DNA from 3 places in the Bacillus sp. C-3-6 genome. Region 1 is predicted to be linked to each of the others. Evidence: predicted binding sites of a transcription regulator. Region 1 holds the regulator's gene; each other region holds the start of a gene.
What was found. Region 1 encodes CtsR, which represses protease genes until heat stress. Its sites were predicted from a motif close to ATGGTCAATAAAGGTCAAACA; they were not measured.

Region 1 (8,069 bases):
ATCTGCAATAGCTGAAATTGCCCCTTCCGTTAAGTGCAATTCGATTTCTTGTTCTTTTAAGCGATTAACTAACTGATTTACCATAAGAGTTACAATCTCTTGAATATGTTTTTTCTCAAGCATATGGAATACGATAATTTCATCAATACGGTTTAAGAATTCTGGACGAAATGCCTTTTTCAGCTCATCCATTACTTTACCTTTCATATCCGAATAATCACGGCTTTCATCTTGTACATTAAATCCAAGATGTTTGTTACGTTTTAACGCCTCGGCACCAACGTTAGACGTCATAATAACAATCGTATTACGGAAATCAACTGTACGTCCTTTAGAATCTGTTAAACGACCATCTTCTAATACTTGTAGTAAAATATTAAACACATCCGGATGAGCTTTCTCTACCTCATCTAATAAGACAACTGAATATGGCTTGCGACGAACTTTCTCTGTTAATTGTCCACCTTCTTCATATCCAACATATCCTGGAGGAGAACCAACTAAACGGGAAGTAGAATGCTTCTCCATGTATTCTGACATATCGATGCGAATCATTGCATCTTCATCACCGAACATAGATTCTGCTAGTGCTCTTGCAAGTTCTGTTTTACCTACACCTGTTGGCCCTAAGAAAATAAATGAACCAATTGGGCGCTTCGGATCTTTTAATCCTGCTCTTGCACGACGAACAGCTTTTGCTACAGCTACTACTGCTTCATCTTGACCAATCAAACGATCATGGAGAATGGATTCTAAATTTAATAATTTATCAGTCTCTGTTTGTGCAAGTTTAGAAACTGGGATACGCGTCCATGTAGAAACGACATTTGCAATATCTTCTACCGTAACCTCTGAATTTTCTTTTCCTTGTTGCTCTTTCCATTGACGTTTTGTATCTTCTAACTTCTCACGTAAGCGTTGCTCCATATCACGTAAGGATGCAGCCTTTTCAAATTCTTGACTTTGTACAGCTGCATCTTTTTCTTTTCGAATCTCCTCAAGCTTCACTTCAAGCTCTTTTAAGTTTGGTGGTGTTGTATAAGAACGTAAGCGAACTTTTGAAGCAGCTTCATCAATTAAATCAATTGCTTTATCTGGTAAAAAGCGATCTGTAATATAACGATCTGAAAGTTTTACAGCTGCATCAATAGCGTCATCTGTAATAGATACACGGTGATGCGCCTCATAACGATCACGTAAACCTTTCAAGATTTGAATCGATTCTTCTAAACTTGGCTCATCAACATGAATTGGTTGAAAACGTCTTTCTAAAGCCGCGTCTTTTTCAATATATTTACGATACTCATCTAAAGTTGTTGCCCCAATACATTGTAACTCTCCTCGTGCTAAAGATGGTTTTAAAATATTCGATGCATCGATTGCACCTTCTGCTCCACCTGCACCAATTAATGTATGAAGCTCATCAATAAATAGAATAATATTGCCTGCTTGGCGAATTTCATCCATCACTTTCTTTAAACGATCTTCAAATTCACCGCGATATTTCGTTCCAGCTACCACTGTACCCATATCTAGTGTCATAACACGCTTATCTCTTAAAGTTTCAGGAACTTCATTATTTACAATTTGCTGTGCTAATCCTTCTGCAATTGCCGTTTTACCTACACCAGGCTCACCAATTAATACTGGGTTGTTTTTCGTTCTACGGCTTAATACCTCAATTACACGTTGAATTTCTTTACCACGTCCAATAACAGGGTCTAAGCGATTTTCACGCGCAACAACTGTTAAGTCCCTTGCTAAACTGTCAAGTGTCGGTGTATTTGCATTTGATGCTGAACCACCTTGATGACCTGAACTAGCTTCATTACTTCCAAGAAGTTGTAAAACTTGTTGTCTTGCTTTATTTAGACTTACACCTAAATTATTTAAAACACGTGCGGCTACACCTTCACCTTCACGGATTAAACCGAGTAAAATGTGTTCTGTTCCAACGTAAGAATGGCCTAGCTTACGCGCTTCATCCATAGATAATTCAATAACCTTTTTAGCACGAGGTGTATAATGTACAGTTTGAGAAGCTTCTGTTCCACGCCCAATTAACGCTTCTACTTCTTTTTGAACTTTCTCTGGACTTAATCCAAGAGCAATTAATGCTTTTGCTGCAATTCCTTCACCTTCGCGTACAAGCCCAAGTAAAATATGTTCTGTTCCAATATTATTATGCCCAATACGAATTGCTTCCTCTTGAGATAAAGCTAATACTTTCTGTGCTCTTTCTGTAAATCTTCCAAACATCATAGAAATCGCCTCCTACTTGCGCTTAGTTTTTTTCAATACGTAATCGCTCACGGATTAAGGTTGCTCTTCGATAATCTCTTTCTTCTGGCCCTAAAGGTCCACCTGCGTATTGTTGTAAAATACCTGGTTGCGTAAGAACCATTAGCTCAGTCAAAATATTTCTCGATATACCTTTTATATATCCTAGATCAATACCAAGTCGTACATCCGATAAGCAATTGGCTGCTTCTGCAGATTGAATTAAACGACTGTTTGCTAGTATGCCGTAAGAACGATAAACCTTATCTTCAAGTTCAATACTTGAATTTTGTACAATTAATTCTCTAGCTATTTTTTCTTGCTGTATAATTTGTTGAATGACACTCTTTAAATCTGCAATAATATCTTCTTCAGACTTTCCTAGCGTCATTTGATTTGAAACTTGAAATATATTACCTAACGCTTCGCTACCTTCACCGTATATTCCTCTTACTACTAACCCTAATTTTTGAATTACTTGTATAATACGGCTAATTCTTTTTGTTAAAACCAGTCCCGGTAAATGAATCATCACAGAAGCTCTTAACCCTGTGCCAACATTAGTAGGACAACTTGTAATATATCCAAGTGACTCATCAAAAGCGTATTCAACTTCTTTCTCAATCCAATTATCTATTTGATTGGCGCTTTGAAGCGCCTCTGATAACTGTAATCCTGAAAATAGGCACTGAATCCGAATATGGTCTTCTTCATTAAGCATAACACTAATATGTTCACTTTCTGATAGTAGACATGCTCCATATTCTGTCCCTGCAAGATTTGGACTAATTAAATGCTTTTCGACTAAAACTCTCCTTTGAAGAGGGGTTAATTCATTCATCTTTAATAGTCCAAACTCCCCAAAGGACCCTACTGCTTTATTTATAAATTTCTTTTTGAATAATTCATGAATCTGTTTAGCTTCTTCTTCGTTTTGCATAGTGGAAAATTGATATTGTTTAAAATTACGAGCCAAACGAATTCGACTACTTAAAACAATATCAGAATCAGGGCCATCCCCCTTCATCCATGGACTAATTGCTTCGTTCATAATTTTGTCCAGTGACATAGAATTATTCCCCCTCCCTATGCTCACTAAGCTGTATTTCAAGACCTCGGATTTTATCCCTTACCTCTGCAGCTTTCTCAAATTCCTCTTTCTGTACGTATTGTTTCAGAATAAGTTTTAGTTCATCTAATTCTTTCTTTAAGTGGATATTTCCTTCTATACGTTCCGGAATTTTTCCACAATTTTCTGTATGCCCACCGTGAAGGCGTTTTAATAATGGCTTTAAATGCTCCTTAAATGTATCGTAACAAGAAGAACAGCCAAAACGTCCGACTTTTGTAAATTGTTCATATGTCATCTTACAATCTGGACACCTTACTATATCTGCATTTGAAAATCCATTTTTTCCTTCTTCAAACATTGTTGATTCACCGTGTAATAAACCAGCAAATAAATCATGAAATGAAAAGTTAGACTGCGATGATTGAAAGAAAGACGTATAGCCACTTTGCTCTGCACATTGCTCACAAAGATGAACTTCCGCCTTCTTCTCGTTAATTACTTTTGTATAATGTAAAGTTGCTGGTCTTATGTTACAGTTTTGACAAGTCATCACTATCCCACCTTTACAACAGGAACGCTCTATCTCATGGTACTTTTCATACATTACTAGATTGTTCGCTTTCCTGAATCCATTTAAATAAAAGTGCATGTTCTTTTTCAAAACTTCTACAATATTTAACTGCTTTATCTTAGTTATCAATCTTTTACAAAAGTTATATTTATTTATATTTCAGTGTTCTTAACATTGCGCATAATATTCGAGCCCTAAGTTCATCTCGAGAAGGAACATCCATTGATAATACAGAACGGTCTATTACACTTAACATCAGTTTCGCTTCACGATTTGTTATGATTCCCTCTTCTATTAAACGTATAATCATACTTTCTGCATTCCCTTGCGCAACGCTATGATCAATCATATGAAGCATTTGATCAATAATGTCTATATCATCATGCAGTTTGACTTTTATAATGCGAATGTAACCTCCTCCACCACGTTTACTTTCTACTACAAATCCTCTTTCTAACGTAAAACGGGTATTGATTACATAATTGATTTGAGATGGTACGCACTCGAATCGATCCGCAATCTCATTTCTCTTGATTTCAATCACATTATTATTACTTAAGTCAATAACTTGCTTTAGATATTGCTCAATGATATCAGATATATTTCTCATTTATCCGCCACCTTTATTGACTTTGACTATCTTTGACTTTAATTATATACGTATTAATAAAATTTGCAACTCTTTTGCTTATTCACTATCCTAGCCACATTCCCTTGTATTTAAACAAAATATGAATACTTTAAACACATTTTTTATTACTATGGATTATAAAATAAAACACGAAAAAACACGAGTCATTTGACTCGTGTTTTAGTTGCTTGGCGACGTCCTACTCTCACAGGGACAAGGTCCCAACTACCATCGGCGCTAGAGAGCTTAACTTCCGTGTTCGGTATGGGAACGGGTGTGACCTCTCTGCCATCATCACCAAACTATGAAGGCATATTCCTTCAAAACTAGATAACATTTGCTACATATTATATGGTTAAGTCCTCGATCTATTAGTATTCGTCAGCTCCACATGTCACCATGCTTCCACCTCGAACCTATCAACCTGATCATCTTTCAGGGATCTTACTAGCTTACGCTATGGGAAATCTCATCTTGAGGGGGGCTTCATGCTTAGATGCTTTCAGCACTTATCCCTTCCGCACATAGCTACCCAGCTATGCCCTTGGCAGAACAACTGGTACACCAGCGGTGCGTCCATCCCGGTCCTCTCGTACTAAGGACAGCTCCTCTCAAATTTCCTACGCCCACGACGGATAGGGACCGAACTGTCTCACGACGTTCTGAACCCAGCTCGCGTACCGCTTTAATGGGCGAACAGCCCAACCCTTGGGACCGACTACAGCCCCAGGATGCGATGAGCCGACATCGAGGTGCCAAACCTCCCCGTCGATGTGGACTCTTGGGGGAGATAAGCCTGTTATCCCCGGGGTAGCTTTTATCCGTTGAGCGATGGCCCTTCCATGCGGAACCACCGGATCACTAAGCCCGACTTTCGTCCCTGCTCGACTTGTAGGTCTCGCAGTCAAGCTCCCTTATGCCTTTGCACTCTACGAATGATTTCCAACCATTCTGAGGGAACCTTTGGGCGCCTCCGTTACACTTTAGGAGGCGACCGCCCCAGTCAAACTGCCCACCTGACACTGTCTCCCGGGTCGATAAGACCCGTAGGTTAGAATTTCAATACAGTCAGGGCGGTATCCCACCAGCGCCTCCACCGAAGCTAGCGCTCCGGTTTCAATGGCTCCCGCCTATCCTGTACAAACTGTACCAAAATTCAATATCAGGCTACAGTAAAGCTCCACGGGGTCTTTCCGTCCTGTCGCGGGTAACCTGCATCTTCACAGGTACTATAATTTCACCGAGTCTCTGGTTGAGACAGTGCCCAAATCGTTACACCTTTCGTGCGGGTCGGAACTTACCCGACAAGGAATTTCGCTACCTTAGGACCGTTATAGTTACGGCCGCCGTTTACTGGGGCTTCAGTTCAGAGCTTCGCTTACGCTAACCCCTCTCCTTAACCTTCCAGCACCGGGCAGGTGTCACCCCCTATACTTCGCCTTACGGCTTCGCAGAGAGCTGTGTTTTTGCTAAACAGTCGCTTGGGCCTATTCACTGCGGCTTTCCGTTAAGAAAGCACCCCTTCTCCCGAAGTTACGGGGTCATTTTGCCGAGTTCCTTAACCAGAGTTCTCTCGCACACCTTAGGATTCTCTCCTCGCCTACCTGTGTCGGTTTGCGGTACAGGCACCTTTTATCTCGCTAGAAGCTTTTCTTGGCAGCGGGGAATCAAAGACTTCGCTCCATAAGGAGCTTCCCCATCACAGCTCAGCCTTCACGATAAGCGGATTTGCCTACTTATCAGCCTAACTGCTTGGACGTGCACAACCAATCGCACGCTTCTTCTATCCTTCTGCGTCCCTCCATTGCTCAAACGATAAAGAGGTGGTACAGGAATATCAACCTGTTGTCCATCGCCTACGCCTGTCGGCCTCGGCTTAGGTCCTGACTAACCCTGAGCGGACGAGCCTTCCTCAGGAAACCTTAGGCATTCGGTGGACGGGATTCTCACCCGTCTTTCGCTACTCATACCGGCATTCTCACTTCTAAGCGCTCCACCAGTCCTTCCGGTCTGACTTCACTGCACTTAGAACGCTCCCCTACCACTGATACCATTGGTATCAATTCGCAGCTTCGGTGGTGTATTTAGCCCCGGTACATTTTCGGCGCAGAGTCACTCGACTAGTGAGCTATTACGCACTCTTTAAATGGTGGCTGCTTCTAAGCCAACATCCTAGTTGTCTAAGCAACTCCACATCCTTTTCCACTTAATACACACTTTGGGACCTTAGCTGGCGATCTGGGCTGTTTCCCTCTTGACTACGGATCTTATCACTCGCAGTCTGACTCCTAAGGATAAGTCATTGGCATTCGGAGTTTGACTGAATTCGGTAATCCGATGAGGACCCCTAGTTCAATCAGTGCTCTACCTCCAAGACTCTTACACTTAAGGCTAGCCCTAAAGCTATTTCGGGGAGAACCAGCTATCTCCAGGTTCGATTGGAATTTCTCCGCTACCCACACCTCATCCCCGCACTTTTCAACGTGCGTGGGTTCGGGCCTCCATTCAGTGTTACCTGAACTTCACCCTGGACATGGGTAGATCACCTGGTTTCGGGTCTACGACCACGTACTAAACGCCCTATTCAGACTCGCTTTCGCTGCGGCTCCGCCTCTTCAGCTTAACCTCGCACGGGATCGTAACTCGCCGGTTCATTCTACAAAAGGCACGCCATCACCCATTAACGGGCTCTGACTATTTGTAGGCACACGGTTTCAGGATCTCTTTCACTCCCCTTCCGGGGTGCTTTTCACCTTTCCCTCACGGTACTGGTTCACTATCGATCACTAGGGAGTATTTAGCCTTGGGAGATGGTCCTCCCAGATTCCGACGGAATTTCACGTGTTCCGCCGTACTCAGGATACATTCAAGAGAGAACGAAGTTTCGACTACGGGGTTGTTACCCTCTACGACGGACCTTTCCAGGTCGCTTCGTCTACCTCGTTCCTTTGTAACTCCGTATAGAATGTCCTACAACCCCAAGAGGCAAGCCTCTTGGTTTGGGCTATGTTCCGTTTCGCTCGCCGCTACTCAGGAAATCGCATTTGCTTTCTCTTCCTCCAGGTACTTAGATGTTTCAGTTCCCTGGGTCTGTCTTCCATACCCTATGTATTCAGGTAAGGATACCATACCATTACGTATAGTGGGTTTCCCCATTCGGAAATCTTCGGATCAAAGCTTACTTACAGCTCCCCGAAGCATATCGGCGTTAGTCCCGTCCTTCATCGACTCCTAGTGTCAAGGCATCCACCGTGCGCCCTTTCTAACTTAACCAAACTAAAAATTAAAAAATATGAGCTACACTGTTATCTAGTTTTCAAAGAACATACATTTATATATGAGAGATAGTTCTCTCAAAACTGAACAAAACGAAACACGGAAACTTATATTGATGAACAGCGTTCATCAATTCTCCATAGAAAGGAGGTGATCCAGCCGCACCTTCCGATACGGCTACCTTGTTACGACTTCACCCCAATCATCTGTCCCACCTTAGGCGGCTGGCTCCAAAAAGG
Region 2 (8,069 bases), 1.1 Mb from region 1:
AAAAAGTACATCAACATAATTGTTGATGTACGATGGAATCAAAGGTGATCGGTCTTTTTAGAGTATGCACGTTTACCTTGCTGAATATTTTTTTGCTCTTGCTCATTTTTTTGTGTGCGTTTTGCATTATTATCGCGTGCTTTTTTGTCGTTATCACTCGTATGTGGCATATGTATCAACTCCATTTCTAAACGTTGTACGTTTATCATTTCCTTTTTCGTAAAGACTATGTATAGCGGTGCATTTATGAAGGGTAAAGGTGGATTCGAAATGGATTTGAAGTTGAATTATACTGAACTTATAAAGAAGTTAATCGTTGTAATCATCGCAGGTTTATTAAACGCGATTGGGATGAATTTATTTTTAACGCCAGCGAAAGTGTATGCGAGCGGCTTTGCTGGATTGTCTCAATTATTATCACAAATATTAGGTGATTTTTTATCGATTCACATATCTACGGGAGTATTGTTTAGCTTATTTAATATTCCTGTCGTTATTTTAGCGTGGAAAAAGGTTGGAAAGGCCTTCACCTTTTTTAGTTTTCTTTGTGTTATATTTATGACTTTGTTTCTAGAAATCATCCCTGTTAGAGCGGTTTCGAATGATATCATATTAAATGCGATTTTTGGCGGGATTATTTCGGCAATTGGAGTAGGGATTGCTTTAAAGTGGGGTGCTTCTACAGGTGGATTAGATATTATCGCCATGATTTTATCAAAAATAAAAGATAAGCCTGTCGGTACATACTTTTTCTTTTTTAATGCAATTATCATTATCGCTGCTGGCTATGTATATGGATGGGAAAAAGCGTTATATACGTTAGTGACTTTATATGTATCGACGAGAATTATTGATGCAATTCATACTCGTCATGTAAAGATTACAGCATTAATTGTTACGAAGAATGGGGCGGACGTAAGAAAGGCGATTCACTCGCGATTAGTAAGAGGAATTACAACGATACCAGCAACAGGTGCTTATACGAATGAAAATAAAGAAATGTTAATGATGGTTATTACCCGTTACGAGTTATACGAATTGGAGAGGATTATTAAACAAGTGGACCCAGGTGCATTTACAAATATACTGCAAACAGTTGGGGTGTTCGGATTGTTTCGGAAAGATTAAAGAGGACCGAAGTTGGTCCTCTTTTTTAATGTACATTCGTAATGTTTTGCAATTGCTCTTGCATTTCACGGAGCTGAACTTTTTCAGCAGTTGAAGAGTTTGCGTAAGCAGATTGCAAAGCATTTTTTGCTCTATATACGAGATCTTGTTGCTCAGTACCGCTTGAACAAGATACGGCATTTTCAACAGCATTTCTAGCTTGTTGGAATAGTAAGTTCCCCATTTAAACCCCTCCAAAAGAAGAGTTACTTCTTGCCTTTTCTGCCTCAGCTAATGTACCTCTGTACGGGAATCTTGCATCATGCTTCATAACAGCATCGGCTCCTTGTTGGATAAAACGCTTTGATTTGTTCTTTTTACCCATTCGAAAAACCCCCTTTATTTAGCTGAAAACAATCGACGCGATGTCTCTTGCGTCTACTTATAGTATGGACATTTGGCAGGAAACTATAAGTAGGGAATTTTTAGATTACAACCCAAGAACCTCTTCTAAATATAAAGCAATTCCATCTTCTTCGTTCGTTAACGTCGTATGGTTTGCGAGTGATTTTAATTCAGGGATGGCATTCCCCATTGCGATGCCGTGACCAGCAAATTCAATCATTTCAAAATCATTATCTTCGTCACCGAAAGCGATAATTCGCTCTTGTGGAATGTTGTAATGACTAGAAATTTTTTGTAATCCAACCGCTTTATTTAATCCGCTTTTCACAATCTCAATAATCGGCCAAGGTGCGCCCCATTTTCTATGATCGATTACTTCCGCGTGCATATCCGTTAAATGTTGACGAATTGCAGTGGAATGCTCGTCATGTGCATCAATTAATAAGCAAGTTGGATGATCGTTTAAAATATTTAATAAGTCTCCCGTAAAAATCTTAGGAGAGCCGAATTCGAAAATATGTTTTTTATCTTCATCAATTTCTCGAACATACACATCGTCCATTACTTCCGCGTATATATTTTTTACGCCGAAATCAAAGCAAGCTCGTACAATTTCTTGCGCTGTTGCTAGCTCAAGAGGAGAGTGATGTGTTCCCCAGCTTGTATCAAGAGGATGATGTACGTAAGCACCGTTAAAGTTTACGATAGGTGTGTTAAGAGCAAGTTCTTTATAGTAATCATAACTAGCACGGAATGGACGTCCTGTTGAAATAACAACAATATGTCCCTGTTCCTTTGCTTTTGCAATTGTATGTTTCGTTCGAGTGGAAATTATTTTGTTGTCTGTTAATAAAGTACCGTCTAAGTCTAATGCGATTAAATGTTGTTTGTTCATAATTTCACCTCTTATAATAATTTTTTTGTATCTATCTGTATTTCCGTTTTTAATATGCAGAAATAAGAGGTTAGACTCGGTGAAATCACCATAGATGGAAATTTCACTATATATCCATCTTACGTCTCAAAGTGCTGCGGTGTCTACTATTTATCGTTGGAAATTAAGAAAAGTCAACATCTTTTTAGAAAGTTCAAACAATGTTTCTTTCATTATGTACAAATTGTGAAAAGGGTTACATTGCTCGTGTGATGAGACTTATAATGAACATGTAATCTTCTCGTATATGTTTGACTCTCCTTTGAAACTAGCCTAGAGTAGGTTGGTTTCTTTTTTTTTTCTACAAGTAGGAAAGAAATCCCTGCTTACGCTTGTATCATTCATATATATGTACAAGGACGAGATGTAGTACTGTTTCCTAAACATGACAGAAAACCTTTCTTTTAAAATGGATATACTAATGAGGCAAAGACGTCATGGAAGGAGAATGAAAATGGGACAAAATCGCAGGTTTCGTTCTGGACAAAAAGCGCCGAATGATGGTATTTATGTAGAAATTGGTGAAACGGGAAGTATGGTGAAAAATCCGCAAATGGTACAATTAACTGCCGGTGAAAAGTTTCCAGATAATACGAATCATAACCGTCAGTGGACATATAAAAGAAAACCGTAACAGAAGCCGCAATCGTTATTGCGGCTTTTTTGTCGTTACACATTATAATTTCATTTACCGTATTTTTAAAACAATATAATGAATGCTTCCTTTTTCTTTTTCCAATAATAAGTTTGAAAATACATAGGCAAAATTATTGTATAAAAAAGTCAGTTGGCGTATAATCAAATCAAAGGTCAAAGAAAGTCAAACTTTTGGAGGGCTGTAAAGATGGACTTAAATCAAATGACAACAAAAACACAAGAGGCGATTATGAGTGCCCAATCTTTAGCGGTATCTCATCATCACCAAGAGGTGGATACTGTTCATCTATTACTTGCGTTATTAGAAGAGCAAGATGGATTAGCAGTACGTATATTTCAAAAAATGAATGTTGATATAGAAGCGTTAAAGCAAGGCGCTGAAAGCTTAATTAAAAAGAAACCTTCTGTAACGGGAAGCGGTGCAGAAGTTGGAAAATTGTATGTAACGAGCGCTCTGCAACAACTGCTTGTAAGAGCAGGGGAAGAAGCAGAAAAACTGCAGGATGATTACATTTCAGTCGAACATGTATTGCTTGCTTTTTCCGAAGAAAAAGGCGATATAAATCAATTATTTGCAAGATTGCATATTACGAAAGATAACTTATTACAGTCTTTAATGACAGTTCGGGGGAATCAAAGAGTGACTAGTCAAAATCCAGAAGCAACTTATGAAGCGTTAGAAAAATATGGCCGTGATTTAGTGGCAGAAGTGAGAGCCGGGAAAATTGATCCTGTTATCGGCCGAGATAGTGAAATTCGACGCGTTATCCGCATTCTTTCACGTAAAACGAAAAACAATCCTGTTTTAATTGGTGAGCCAGGTGTTGGTAAAACAGCAATCGTTGAAGGATTAGCACAGCGTATTGTGAAAAAGGATGTACCTGAAGGATTGAAAGATAGAACGATTTTTGCGTTAGATATGAGTGCGCTCGTAGCAGGTGCGAAATTCCGTGGTGAGTTCGAAGAGCGTCTGCAAGCTGTATTAAATGAAATTAAAAAGAGTGAAGGACGCATTTTATTATTCATTGATGAACTTCATACAATCGTTGGAGCTGGTAAAACAGAAGGTGCGATGGATGCAGGAAATATGTTAAAACCGATGCTTGCTCGTGGTGAACTGCATTGTATCGGGGCGACAACATTAGATGAATATCGTAAATATATTGAAAAAGATCCAGCACTAGAAAGACGTTTCCAACAAGTATTAGCAGAAGAACCAACTGTTGAAGATACGATTTCCATATTACGTGGATTAAAAGAACGCTTTGAAATTTATCACGGTGTAAATATTCATGACCGTGCGATTGTAGCAGCGTCAGTTTTATCAGATCGATATATTTCAGATCGCTTCTTACCGGATAAAGCGATTGACCTTGTTGATGAAGCGTGCGCAACAATTCGTACAGAAATCGATTCTATGCCGACAGAATTAGATGAAGTAACGCGTCGTATTATGCAGCTGGAAATTGAAGAAGCGGCTCTTGGAAAAGAAACGGATCGTGGTAGCCAAGAGCGTCTAAAAACATTGCAACGTGAATTATCGGATTTAAAAGAAGTTGCAAGTGGTATGAGAGCGAAATGGGAGAAAGAAAAAGAAGACATTCACAAAGTTCGTGACTTACGTGAACATTTAGAACGTCTGCGCCGTGAATTAGAAGAAGCAGAAGGTAATTACGATTTAAATAAAGCAGCCGAACTTCGTCACGGGAAAATTCCTGCAATCGAAAAAGAATTAAAAGAAGCGGAAGAAATGGGCGCGCATAATAAAGAAGAAAATCGTTTATTACGTGAGGAAGTAAGTGAAGAAGAAATTGCAGATATTGTTTCACGCTGGACTGGTATTCCTGTTGCTAAACTTGTTGAAGGCGAACGTGAGAAATTACTACGCTTAGAGCAAATCTTATCAGAGCGTGTCATCGGACAAGAGGAAGCAGTAAGCCTAGTATCAGACGCGGTTCTTCGTGCACGCGCTGGTATTAAAGACCCGAATCGTCCAATTGGTTCCTTCATTTTCTTAGGCCCTACGGGTGTTGGTAAAACAGAACTTGCAAAAACGTTAGCGCAGTCTTTATTCGATAGTGAAGAGCAAATGATTCGTATTGACATGTCTGAGTATATGGAGAAACACGCTGTGTCACGCTTAATTGGTGCGCCTCCTGGATATGTAGGATATGAAGAGGGCGGTCAATTAACAGAAGCGGTAAGACGTAAACCATATTCAGTTATTTTGTTAGACGAAATCGAAAAAGCACATCCAGAAGTATTCAACATTTTATTACAAATGTTAGATGATGGACGCATTACAGATTCACAAGGAAGAACAGTAGACTTTAAAAACACAGTTATTATTATGACTTCAAATATTGGATCTGCTCATTTACTAGAGGGATTAGAAGAAGATGGTTCGATTAAAGAGGAATCAAGAGACCTTGTAATGGGGCAATTAAGAGGACATTTCCGCCCTGAATTTTTAAACCGTGTTGATGAAATTATTTTATTCAAACCTCTTACAACGAATGAAATTAAAGGCATTGTTGATAAAATTGTAAAAGAACTACAAGGCCGTCTAGCTGACCGTCACATTACAGTAGAATTAACAGATGCAGCAAAAGAATTTGTTGTAGAAGCTGGTTTCGACCCAATGTACGGAGCTCGTCCATTAAAACGATACGTACAACGTCAAGTGGAAACGAAATTAGCAAGAGAATTAATTGCAGGAACAATTACAGACAATAGTCACGTAGTTGTTGATGTAGAAAATAACGAATTAGTCGTTCATGTGAAATGAAAATAAAAAAGAGTTCGGATAAAATCCGGACTCTTTTTTTAGTGTTGTTCTACTGGCTCGTTTGGAATTGCAGCTGAAATTGCGAGTACTAATACAGCAAGAACAACTGAGAAAATAGACGCTTGGTTAAAGTCGTATGTACCGCCAGTCATAGAGCCAATTACGTAGCTCATCATATGTACAAGTAAGAACGACCAAATTAATGCCCAAATGAAACGCATATTTTACACCTCTATTCGTTCAATCTGTCCTTATTGTAACACAATTGAAAAAAGAATATAGAAAAATATTTGTAGATTTTTCAACGCAAATTTGCATTCCGTTCATACATTATAAAAGAGTGGTTTTATATGTTTAGAAAATAAGGCGGGGGAAAAATGAGTATTACGGAACGTTTTTTTTACTTAGAAAAAGAACCATGTGTCATTTATTTACCGGAGAAGCCAAATGGATTTTCTGTTATGCTCCTCGGTGATTATAACTACTTTATTGAGAATGGTACAAGTTTATGGACACAACATGCGGGTAAATCTTATTTCTTACATGGTCTTATTGAGCAAGGCTACACGGTCTTTTCCTCTAATTTATACGGAAGACATTGGGGGAACGATCAATCTGTTCGTCTGGCAAAACGTTTATATGATGTTGTTTTGAGAAAAGAGACGTTAAATGCGAAGATGCACATTATGGCAGATGGTATGGGAGCGCTTGTGGCACTTGAAATGATGAACAAATATCCTGAATGTATTCGTTCTGTTGTTATGTTAAATCCGTGTTTAGATTTACCAGAATATGTGGGTTTTGAGAAAGAGCATAAGTTTTTTTACAAGAGACTCGTGAAGGAATTAAGTTTGGCGTATGATTCCAAAGAAGAAGAATTAGATTTAAAAATAAATAAGAAATCATTTACGCTTCTTCCATCTTGTGTACCTGTTAAAATTTTCGTATCAACACAAGAAAAAAGAGGAAGAAAACAGCAGTTGCGGAGATATGAGAAAATGAGGCAATTAAATCAATGTGATACTTCTGTCTTATTCCATCTGCAAGATGTGAAATATAAAATGGTTAGGCAAACGACCGATTTCTTTAAAAAATATGAAGAAGAATTGTGAAGCTCCCATATACATAAATGAGGAGCTATTTGTTTCAAAGGGAAAGGGTTGGTGGTATGGAACGCGTGCTGATAATAGGTGCACTTACGTTTGTAGGTTATCACCTTGTGAATAAAATGATCGCAGAAGAAGTAGAAGTGTATGGTCTTGATTTTGATGAATTCGATAGTATGACCAAAATTAATGAAGAGAAGTTATTGTTAATTGGGCGAAATGCGTTATTTACGTATTATTCGATAAGAGATGAAGATGGATGGAGATCGGTAGAGGAAGAGAGATTCGATACTGTCTACTTTTGCTTATATGAGCCAAATCAGCAATGTGGATTTCGGAATGAAAGAGTCATATTACAATATTTAAAGCGAATTATAAGAATGTGTGAAGAACAAAAAGTGAAGTTAAATTTAATTTCTTCTATTGAAGTAAGTAGTACAGGTGAATCCGAAAATAAGCGAATATTTTTGAAAGTAGAAGAAGGGTTGAAAAAAGGGAATTTAAAATATAGTGTATTTCGAGTTCCTACATTATATGGACCGTGGCAACCATCCTTTATGATGTATCATCAGCTCATTTTATCAGAATTAGACGAGAAAGAGTGCCGTTGTACGAGTGAGGAAAAAGGAAGTGATTTACTTTATATTGAAGATGTATGTGAATACTTATGGGAAAATGGAACGAACGGGGCGCATCTTGGTATATACAATTTACTTAGTGGTAAACAGTCATTATGGGAAAAAGGTATGAATCTTTTACGCGCGGATGATAAAGTAAATAAAAATAATAATGAAATAAGAGATGAGGCTATCGAGGTAATTTCGATAAAAAGAAATACCCCGTTAGAATACGGTTTAAATAAGCAACTGGCACACATGAAAAAATATAAAGAGTTATACGAAGAGTAGCACGCGTGTTACACTATTGTATGTGAAAGTTTTAATGGAGAGGAAGAGTATAATATGAACGAAAAAAGCATGCAGTTTTTACAAATCGCAATGAAGCATTTACCGGAAGCAAAGGCAATTTTAGATGATAATGGAATTGCACTTGATATGGAGAAGGCACAGCC
Region 3 (8,069 bases), 460 kb from region 1:
GATGGGGAAATTGTCACAGGTGAATCAAAAATTCCCTATTACGGAAAGAAGATTAATCGTGTCTTTTTAACTCCAGAAGATGTAGAGCCATTGCATGAAACGTTGGCTGAGATTAAACGAGCTGATTTACTTGTTTTCGGGCCAGGAAGTTTGTATACGAGTATATTACCCAACTTAGTTGTTAACAAAATTGGGGACGCTGTTCTTGCTGCAAAGGCGAAGAAGGTATATGTATGTAACGTTATGACACAAGCGGGTGAAACGATGGGATATACTGCTTTTGATCATGTGCAGGCGTTACACGATCATTTAGGGCAACCATTTATTAATACTGCAATTGTAAATAACCGTGAGATTCCTTGTGAATTACGTAAGTTATATGAGGAAGAAATGTCTACACCAGTTGTAGTGGATGAAGAACGTTTTGCTGAAAATAATATTGATGTTATTCAAGAGGGATTAGCGAAGTATGATGATCGTGTTGTAAGGCATGATACGTTAAAGTTAGCTTCGATTTTATATTCATTGTTATAAATGTGCGTTGCCTCGTTTGAGGTGGCGCTCCTCATTCATATAGGACAAGAATTTTGTTCCATAATAATCGTATAAGGAGGTGTTGACTGTGTCATTTGCATCAGAAACAAAGAAAGAGTTGACGAATCTTGAAGTGAAAGAATGCTGTGAGAAAGCAGAATTATCGGCGTTACTTCGAATGAACGGATCGCTTTCTTTTTCAAACCGTCGTCTATCTATCGATATTCAAACAGAAAATGCGGCAATTGCAAGAAGGATTTATACGCTTTTGAAAAAAGGATATGATGTGACGGTAGAATTACTTGTTCGTAAAAAAATGCGATTGAAGAAAAATAATGTATATATCGTAAGGCTTGTTGAAAAGTCTCGCGAAATATTAGCCGATCTTCATATCGTTCGAGATGACTTTTCATTTATTCGAAATATATCACAAGAATTGATTGAGAAGAAGTGTTGTAAACGATCGTATTTACGCGGTGCATTTTTAGCAGGTGGTTCAGTAAATAACCCAGAAACATCATCTTATCATTTAGAGATCTTTTCGTTATATAAGGAACATAATGATGCTATATGTGAACTGATGAACGGATTTGATTTAAATAGTAAGACGTTGGAAAGAAGAAAAGGGTACATTACGTATTTGAAAGAAGCGGAGAAAATTACGGAATTTTTAAATATTATTGGTGCTCATAATGCACTTTTAAGGTTTGAAGATATTCGAATCGTACGTGATATGCGTAATTCCGTAAATCGTTTAGTGAACTGCGAAACAGCTAATTTAAATAAAACAATTGGTGCAGCGCTAAGGCAGATTGAAAATATCCGCTATATTGATGAGACGGTTGGTCTTGATATATTGCCAGATAAACTACAAGAGATTGCGCAACTACGAAGAGATTATCAAGATGTAACATTGAAAGAGTTAGGTGAGATGGTATCCGGGGGGAAAATTAGTAAATCGGGTATTAATCATCGTTTGCGTAAAATCGATGAAATTGCAGAGAAATTACGCGCGGGGGAAACGGTAGCAAAAAAATAAGAGGTTAAAGGGGAAATGGAGCTGTGGTTCAAAAACGAGTTCAGGTTTCATTAAAAAACGGTTTACAAGCACGTCCGGCTGCGTTGTTTGTACAAGAGGCAAATCGCTTTCATGCAGATATCTTTATTGAGAAAGATGGAAAGACAGTAAATGCAAAGAGCATAATGGGGATTATGAGCTTAGCAATTGGAACTGGAAGCATGATAACAATTACAACAGAAGGTTCAGATGCAGAAGAGGCTTTAGAAGCATTAGCTGCATATGTACAATAAAGAGCTATCGCGTATATGCGATAGTTTTTTTGTTTTGTTGTTTGTGCGGATTAGCGGGGAGGGGTATTTAGCTGGTTTGTCCTTGTCGGAGATTGTCGGTAAATCGATATGTTGTGTCGAACCGTTGATATATTAAAAAAATCGTTGATATAATTTGAGTTTTGTTCGATATAATTGAAAAATCGTTGATATATTTAGAGGGATACTGGATGGGGTATGTGAGCGGGGAACAATATATAAAAGAAGCGCCCAATTATAGGGCGCTTCCACTTTTAGTTATATCTAGCTCTAGCGGCTAGAATCTCCGGTTGTTTCGCCCCTTCATTCGAGGCAAAAAGCGCCTCGGAATCAGGGGCTCCATCGCCCTGCGATTCTAAACGAGCCGCTTTCGCTTTTAAGTATTAACGATTTGTAAAGATCTTATCGATTAAACCGTATTCTAAAGCTTTTTCCGCTGTCATGAAGTTGTCGCGGTCTGTGTCGCGTTGTAGTACTTCAAGTGGTTGACCAGTGCGGTCAGCAAGAATTTGGTTTAGTTTTTCACGTAAGAATAGGATACGTTTTGCAGCGATTTCGATTTCAGTCGCTTGACCTTGTGCTCCACCAAGTGGTTGGTGAATCATTACTTCACTGTTTGGAAGTGCGTAACGTTTTCCTTTTTCACCTGCTGCAAGTAAGAATGCACCCATAGATGCAGCCATACCGATACAGATTGTTGATACTTGTGGCTTAATAAACTGCATTGTATCATAGATTGCCATACCCGCTGTGATAGAACCACCAGGGCTGTTGATGTAGATGTGAATATCTTTTTCTGGATCTTGAGATTCCAAGAATAAAAGCTGGGAAACGATTGAGTTAGCTACGTTGTCATCAATTGCACTACCAAGCATAATGATGCGGTCTTTTAATAGTCGAGAGTAAATATCGTAAGCGCGTTCTCCACGATTTGTTTGTTCAATTACTGTAGGAATTAAATTCATCTGTTATTTCCTCCTTATAAAGCTTTCTTAGTCTTATAATACAATTATGGTCAATAAAGGTCAAACGAAACCACTTTAAATCAAAAAAATATGTAGTTGTACCATGAAATATTCGCTATGTTTTCGAAATTCCCTGCTTATGTATCTTCAACATCATAACCGAATTACATAAATTTAAACGTTATGAAAACTGGAGAAAAAAGAAAAGAACGCCTTTTAACTGAAGCGTTCTTTCGATAATTAGTCTTTTAAAAGATAGGTTACTTTATTTAAAATTTTTTCGATTTGTTTGGCGTTTTTACTATACATTTCGCTTGCTGATTTCGACTTTGTTTCTAGGGAAAATAGTTCAAGATCAGCATGACATTTTTTTAAAGATGCTAATAATAAAGGTTTATTTTGAGGAGAAGGCATTTGGAGTTTGTCATTGTAAATGTCGATAGTAAGTTGTCCGTATGAATCCACTTGACCGAGGAAGACATTTTCAATAACAACACCGAGTTTTTCTAATTCTGAATGTAGCCAAGCGCGGTTATGTCCGCTTGCTGAAAGAGGTTCATCTAGTACATTTCCATCCATAATAACAGTTTGTGGTTCTTTCTCGTTTGGTACTTTTAAACCGATGTCTTTTGCTGTAAGTGGCTGAGAATCTTTCTTTAATAATACATTTAATTCTCCGCTCGGTTCTAAGACAGCAAATTCGACTTCAGCTACGCTGAACGCACTTTTTCCACGGAGAAGTTCCAGTAATTCGTCACTCGTATATTTTTCTTTCTTTAAATTATCTTCGAGTATCTTTCCGTCTTTTATTAATACGGTAGATTTTCCTTCAAAGAAGTCCCGAGCTGTTTTGTTCTTTAAAGAGAGGATTCCTGTTAAAAAAGGTACCACAGCGAAAATGAGTATCGCAAAGACGCCGTGAAAAAATTTTGAATCGAGCCCTGTAGATACTTGGGCAGCGATGTCACCAATCGTCATTCCGGCTATGTATTCAAAAAAGGAAAGCTGAGAGATTTGTCTTTTCCCTAACCATTTCGTAATAGCGAATAAAATAATTAATATGAATACAGAGCGAAGAATGACAAGTGTCCATTCCGGCAGGTGAGACATAGTCGTTTCCTCCAGTCTACTTAAAACCCTTTATATTGAGGTTCTTCACGTTCTAATACTGAAATTCTATCCTTTAAATCAGCGATGACGCTGTCCATTTCTAACATACATTCATGAAATACGCGTTTTGATTCTTCGTCTTGTGAATTTAATGAAAGAGAGCTTAAGCTTGCTTGGGCGCCCCTTACACTAGCAAGGCAAGTTTTTACGCTAGAGATAACAGTCATATAAACACCTCTTATCCTTTCGGTTTGAATAATAATGCTCCAATGAAGCCGAAAATAATAGCTGCTGATACACCGGCGCTCGTTACTTTAAACATGCCGGTAATAACGCCAACGATGCCATGTTTTGCAGCTTCTTCCATTGCGCCATGAACTAGGGCATTACCAAAGCTTGTAATAGGTACAGTTGCCCCGGCTCCAGCGAAATCAATTAATGGCTCATACAAATTAAATCCATCTAATATAGCTCCAGCAACAACGAGTGTTGCCATTGTATGAGCGGGTGTTAGTTTGCCGACATCAAACATAAGTTGGCCGATTACACATATGAGTCCACCAATGACGAAAGCCCAGAAAAAAATCATTGCGTTGCACCTCCAAATTCAATCGAAACGGCATGAGCGATACATGGAATCGTTTCTTCTTGTTGGAATGTAAGTGGAGATAGTAAAGCGCCTGTCGCAACGACAAGTATTTTTTTGAACTCTCCTCTTTTCATTCGGTTTAATAAATGACCGTACACGACTGTTGCGGAACATCCAGGCCCACTAGCACCAGCTATGACAGGTTGTCCTTCTCTATAAATGATAATTCCGCAATCTTGAAACTGTTCGCTCGTTACTTTGGTTCCATGCTTATGTAGTAAATCGTAAGCAATTTCGCGACCGACATGGCCAAGATCACCAGTCACGATTAGGTCATAGTAAGAGGCATCGATTTGTCGTTCGCGTAAATGGGCTTCGATTGTATCAACTGCAGCTGGAGCCATCGCGCCCCCCATATTAAAAGGGTCTGTTAATCCCATATCAATAACTCGCCCAATCGTTGCAGAGGTTACTCTTGGACCGTGTCCAGTATCGCTTAAAATAGCGGCTCCTGCTCCGGTTACTGTCCACTGTGCAGTAGGCGGCTTTTGTCCGCCGTATTCGGTAGGATAGCGGAATTGTTTTTCTACAGCTGTATTATGACTGGATGCACCAGTTAATAAATATTTTGCGCCTTTTGCATTTACGATACTTGCCCCAAGTGCTAAACCTTCCATAGAAGTAGAACAAGCCCCGAATAATCCGAGATAAGGAGTGCCAAGTGTCCGGCAAGCAAAGCTTGTTGGAGTAATTTGATTAATTAAATCTCCTGCAAGTACAAATTGAATATCATCTTTACGAAGTTCTGCTTTTTCAGTAGCACGACTACAAGCTTCTTCGAATAAAATTTTATGTGCTTTTTCATAGGAATCTTGTCCGAGCCATAAATCTTCATGAAGGATATCGAAGTCTTCTGGAATGTTTCCCTTTGCTTCAAATGGTCCACCGACAACCCCTGTTGAGATAATGACTGGTTTGTTTTCAAATACCCACGTTCGGTGTCCTTGTAACATTTATAGACCTCCCCATTGAACGAGAATCGTTTTAATAAGTGCGATGACAAAAGCTGAAAATACACCAAATAAAATAACAGAACCCGCTAGTTTAAACATATTGCCGCCAACACCAAGGACGAATCCTTCCGTTCGGTGTTCGATACATGCTGCAATAACAGAGTTACCAAATCCAGTAACAGGTACAGCTGTACCAGCACCAGCAAACTGTCCAAAACGATCGTATATACCAAATCCAGTTAGTAACATAGAAATGAAAATAAGAGTTGCGACTGTTGGATTTCCTGCTGAGCGTTCAGTGAAATCAAAATATGTGATGTAAAAAGTAGAAATGAGTTGTCCGATGAAGCAAATAAAACCACCGACGAAAAAGGCTTTTATACAATTTTTTAAGACAGGTCGTTTCGGTTCGCGTTCTTGTTCGAATTTTTTATACTCCTGTTGTACAGGGGTTAAGTTTTTATCTTTACTAGACATTGCAATCCTTCCTTTTCTTTTAAAAAGCGTTAAGTGTTAGACTCCATTTTTTTACCAATGAATTTTAATTGTTTATTAATTTCATCTTTAGATACTTCTTTTTCCTTAATTTTTCTTTCGAGTTTTTCGAGTAACATAAAGATTTTTTTATCTGTACTGACACGAACATCGAAAGTAGGATGCTCATCACTTAGCTGCTTTTGAAGCTTTTTACGAAGAGGTTTTAATCCAAACCTTTCGTGATGCTCAGGTGTAACTGCTATGTAGAGATCTAAATTTGAATTCACAGCTGTGCTTTTTATAATTTCATCCATAGCGAGAGCTCTTTTCTTCGCTCCTTGTGATATAGATTGATTAAAGGATTCCGTACTCGTCTTTGTTAACTTTGGACCTTTTTCTTTCTCCGTTCGTTTTGCTTCTTCTTTCACTTTTTTATCTAAAGGACTATTATCACATCCGGTAAAAGAGCTAAATAGAAGTGCAAATAATGCGGTTATGAGGCCGAGTTTTCGCATAATTATCATTCCATTTCTATTGCAATATGTAATGTGATAGAAAAAGGATGACTGCATATCATCCTTTTTCTATTTCACAGCAAGACTGATTCGTTATTGCTGTGAGTATTGTGGTTCTTCTTGTTGGACTTCTTCAACGCGTGGGTTTAAAGAATCGATAATCGTTTGTGTTTGCTGCGCAGCTGTTTGGAAAAGTTGCTTAGCTTGTTGGTTATCCGTATCAAGAGCGAATCCTTCTAAGCTAGCTTGTGCACTTTTTAATCCAGAAACAGTTTGCTTTAATTTTGTAATTACAGTCATTGAATGAAGCCCCCTTTGGAATATCAATTCAAAGATTATAATTTGTGAGTTGGGGTGAATTTATGATTGGAAAATTTAGGGGTGGAATAGATTTTATATGCTTTTAGCTAAGATGCATAAGGTATTACGGGGATATTTTTATTGATTTAGATGGATTTTATTGCTATTATTATGAGAAGAAAATGAAGTGTTTTCTATAATCATGCGCCCATAGCTCAGTCGGATAGAGCGGTGGTTTCCGGTACCACGTCTGCCGGGGGTTCGAATCCCTCTGGGCGCGTCAGAAAGTCCTAACTTACGTTTTGTAGGTTAGGACTTTTTTATTTATCTCATTATTTGAGGGTTAAACAAAACAAACTGATGGAAGTCTCATTTTATATGTGTACTTTCAAAATGCCTTGTCTCATTGCTTCTGTTAAAGCTTCGGAGCGTGATCCTACTTTTAATTTTTTGAAGATTTTTGTTAGGTTGTATTCTACAGCTCTTGAACTCATGTACAGTTCATCAGCAATTTGTTTATTGCTACTTCCTTTAGAGACGGATTCTAAGATTTCTAATTCTTTTTGTGTAAGAAGAGCGGTTTTATTTTCAAGTTGTTGAGTCGTTATATCGTCTGTACGTAGTTGACGTAATAACGAAATAGGAAGTAAAGTATATCCGTTTACAGCTGCACGAATTGCCATTAATAGCTCTTGTTGAGAAGCTGATTTACTAATAATGCCGCTGATACCAGAGTTTATTAATAAATTGAATTGGGATACATATTCAAAACCTGTATATAAAATGATTTTTGCATCTGTTTGAATATGTAATATTTTCTGGGCGAGTTCAATACCACTACAATTGGGCATATTCATATCCAAGAGGTATACGTCAAAAGGTGTAGCGTCACTTTTTATGAGTGCTTCCTGTTCATTTAAAATATATTCTGCTTGCATATCTTCTTCTAATTCAATCATGCTCTTTGTTCCTTCGCCTACAATTTGATGATCATCTACAATTAATACTCGAATCATTATTTACCACCTCGGAACTGTAATGTTTATTTGAAGTCCTTTTTTAGCTTCGGATACTATATGTATTTCTCCACCAATTGATTGAAGCCTTCCTTTTATACCGGAAAGCCCCATATGCTGCTTAGGAGAGTAGGGAGTGTCTATATTAAAACCTTTGCCGTTGTCTCGGTAGTCTAGGAAAATACAGTTATTCTCTTCCCATAAAAAAATCGATACGATGG

Region 2: the regulator CtsR is predicted to act here: its motif matches at 3,253-3,273, upstream of clpB (ATP-dependent chaperone ClpB).
Region 3: the regulator CtsR is predicted to act here: its motif matches at 2,875-2,895, upstream of clpP (ATP-dependent Clp endopeptidase proteolytic subunit ClpP).

The regions. Positions count from the first base shown of each region.
Region 1 is NZ_CM137247.1:89,156-97,224, reverse strand. Features, by position in the region: gene clpC (ATP-dependent protease ATP-binding subunit ClpC) at 1-2,262, opposite strand, end outside; gene ACW0JX_RS00520 (protein arginine kinase) at 2,285-3,349, opposite strand; gene ACW0JX_RS00515 (UvrB/UvrC motif-containing protein) at 3,354-3,902, opposite strand; gene ctsR (transcriptional regulator CtsR) at 4,072-4,533, opposite strand; rRNA gene rrf (5S ribosomal RNA) at 4,741-4,856, opposite strand; rRNA gene ACW0JX_RS00500 (23S ribosomal RNA) at 4,906-7,827, opposite strand; rRNA gene ACW0JX_RS00495 (16S ribosomal RNA) at 7,974-8,069, opposite strand, start outside.
Region 2 is NZ_CM137247.1:1,169,619-1,177,687, forward strand. Features, by position in the region: gene ACW0JX_RS05995 (DUF3941 domain-containing protein) at 39-170, opposite strand; gene ACW0JX_RS06000 (YitT family protein) at 271-1,128, shown strand; gene ACW0JX_RS06005 (DUF3813 domain-containing protein) at 1,154-1,351, opposite strand; gene ACW0JX_RS06010 (hypothetical protein) at 1,352-1,492, opposite strand; gene ACW0JX_RS06015 (Cof-type HAD-IIB family hydrolase) at 1,598-2,407, opposite strand; gene ACW0JX_RS06020 (YjzC family protein) at 2,901-3,080, shown strand; gene clpB (ATP-dependent chaperone ClpB) at 3,291-5,891, shown strand; gene ACW0JX_RS06030 (YjzD family protein) at 5,930-6,112, opposite strand; gene ACW0JX_RS06035 (lipase family protein) at 6,269-7,003, shown strand; gene ACW0JX_RS06040 (NAD-dependent epimerase/dehydratase family protein) at 7,033-7,905, shown strand; gene ACW0JX_RS06045 (ComZ family protein) at 7,960-8,069, shown strand, end outside.
Region 3 is NZ_CM137247.1:4,855,623-4,863,691, reverse strand. Features, by position in the region: gene ACW0JX_RS25115 (gluconeogenesis factor YvcK family protein) at 1-534, shown strand, start outside; gene whiA (DNA-binding protein WhiA) at 623-1,573, shown strand; gene ACW0JX_RS25105 (HPr family phosphocarrier protein) at 1,597-1,845, shown strand; gene clpP (ATP-dependent Clp endopeptidase proteolytic subunit ClpP) at 2,247-2,828, opposite strand; gene ACW0JX_RS25095 (DUF421 domain-containing protein) at 3,069-3,938, opposite strand; gene ACW0JX_RS25090 (DUF1657 domain-containing protein) at 3,959-4,165, opposite strand; gene spoVAE (stage V sporulation protein AE) at 4,177-4,527, opposite strand; gene spoVAD (stage V sporulation protein AD) at 4,524-5,540, opposite strand; gene spoVAC (stage V sporulation protein AC) at 5,541-6,017, opposite strand; gene ACW0JX_RS25070 (YhcN/YlaJ family sporulation lipoprotein) at 6,047-6,532, opposite strand; gene ACW0JX_RS25065 (DUF1657 domain-containing protein) at 6,626-6,832, opposite strand; tRNA gene ACW0JX_RS25060 (tRNA-Arg) at 7,037-7,112, shown strand; gene ACW0JX_RS25055 (response regulator) at 7,207-7,848, opposite strand; gene ACW0JX_RS25050 (sensor histidine kinase) at 7,852-8,069, opposite strand, start outside.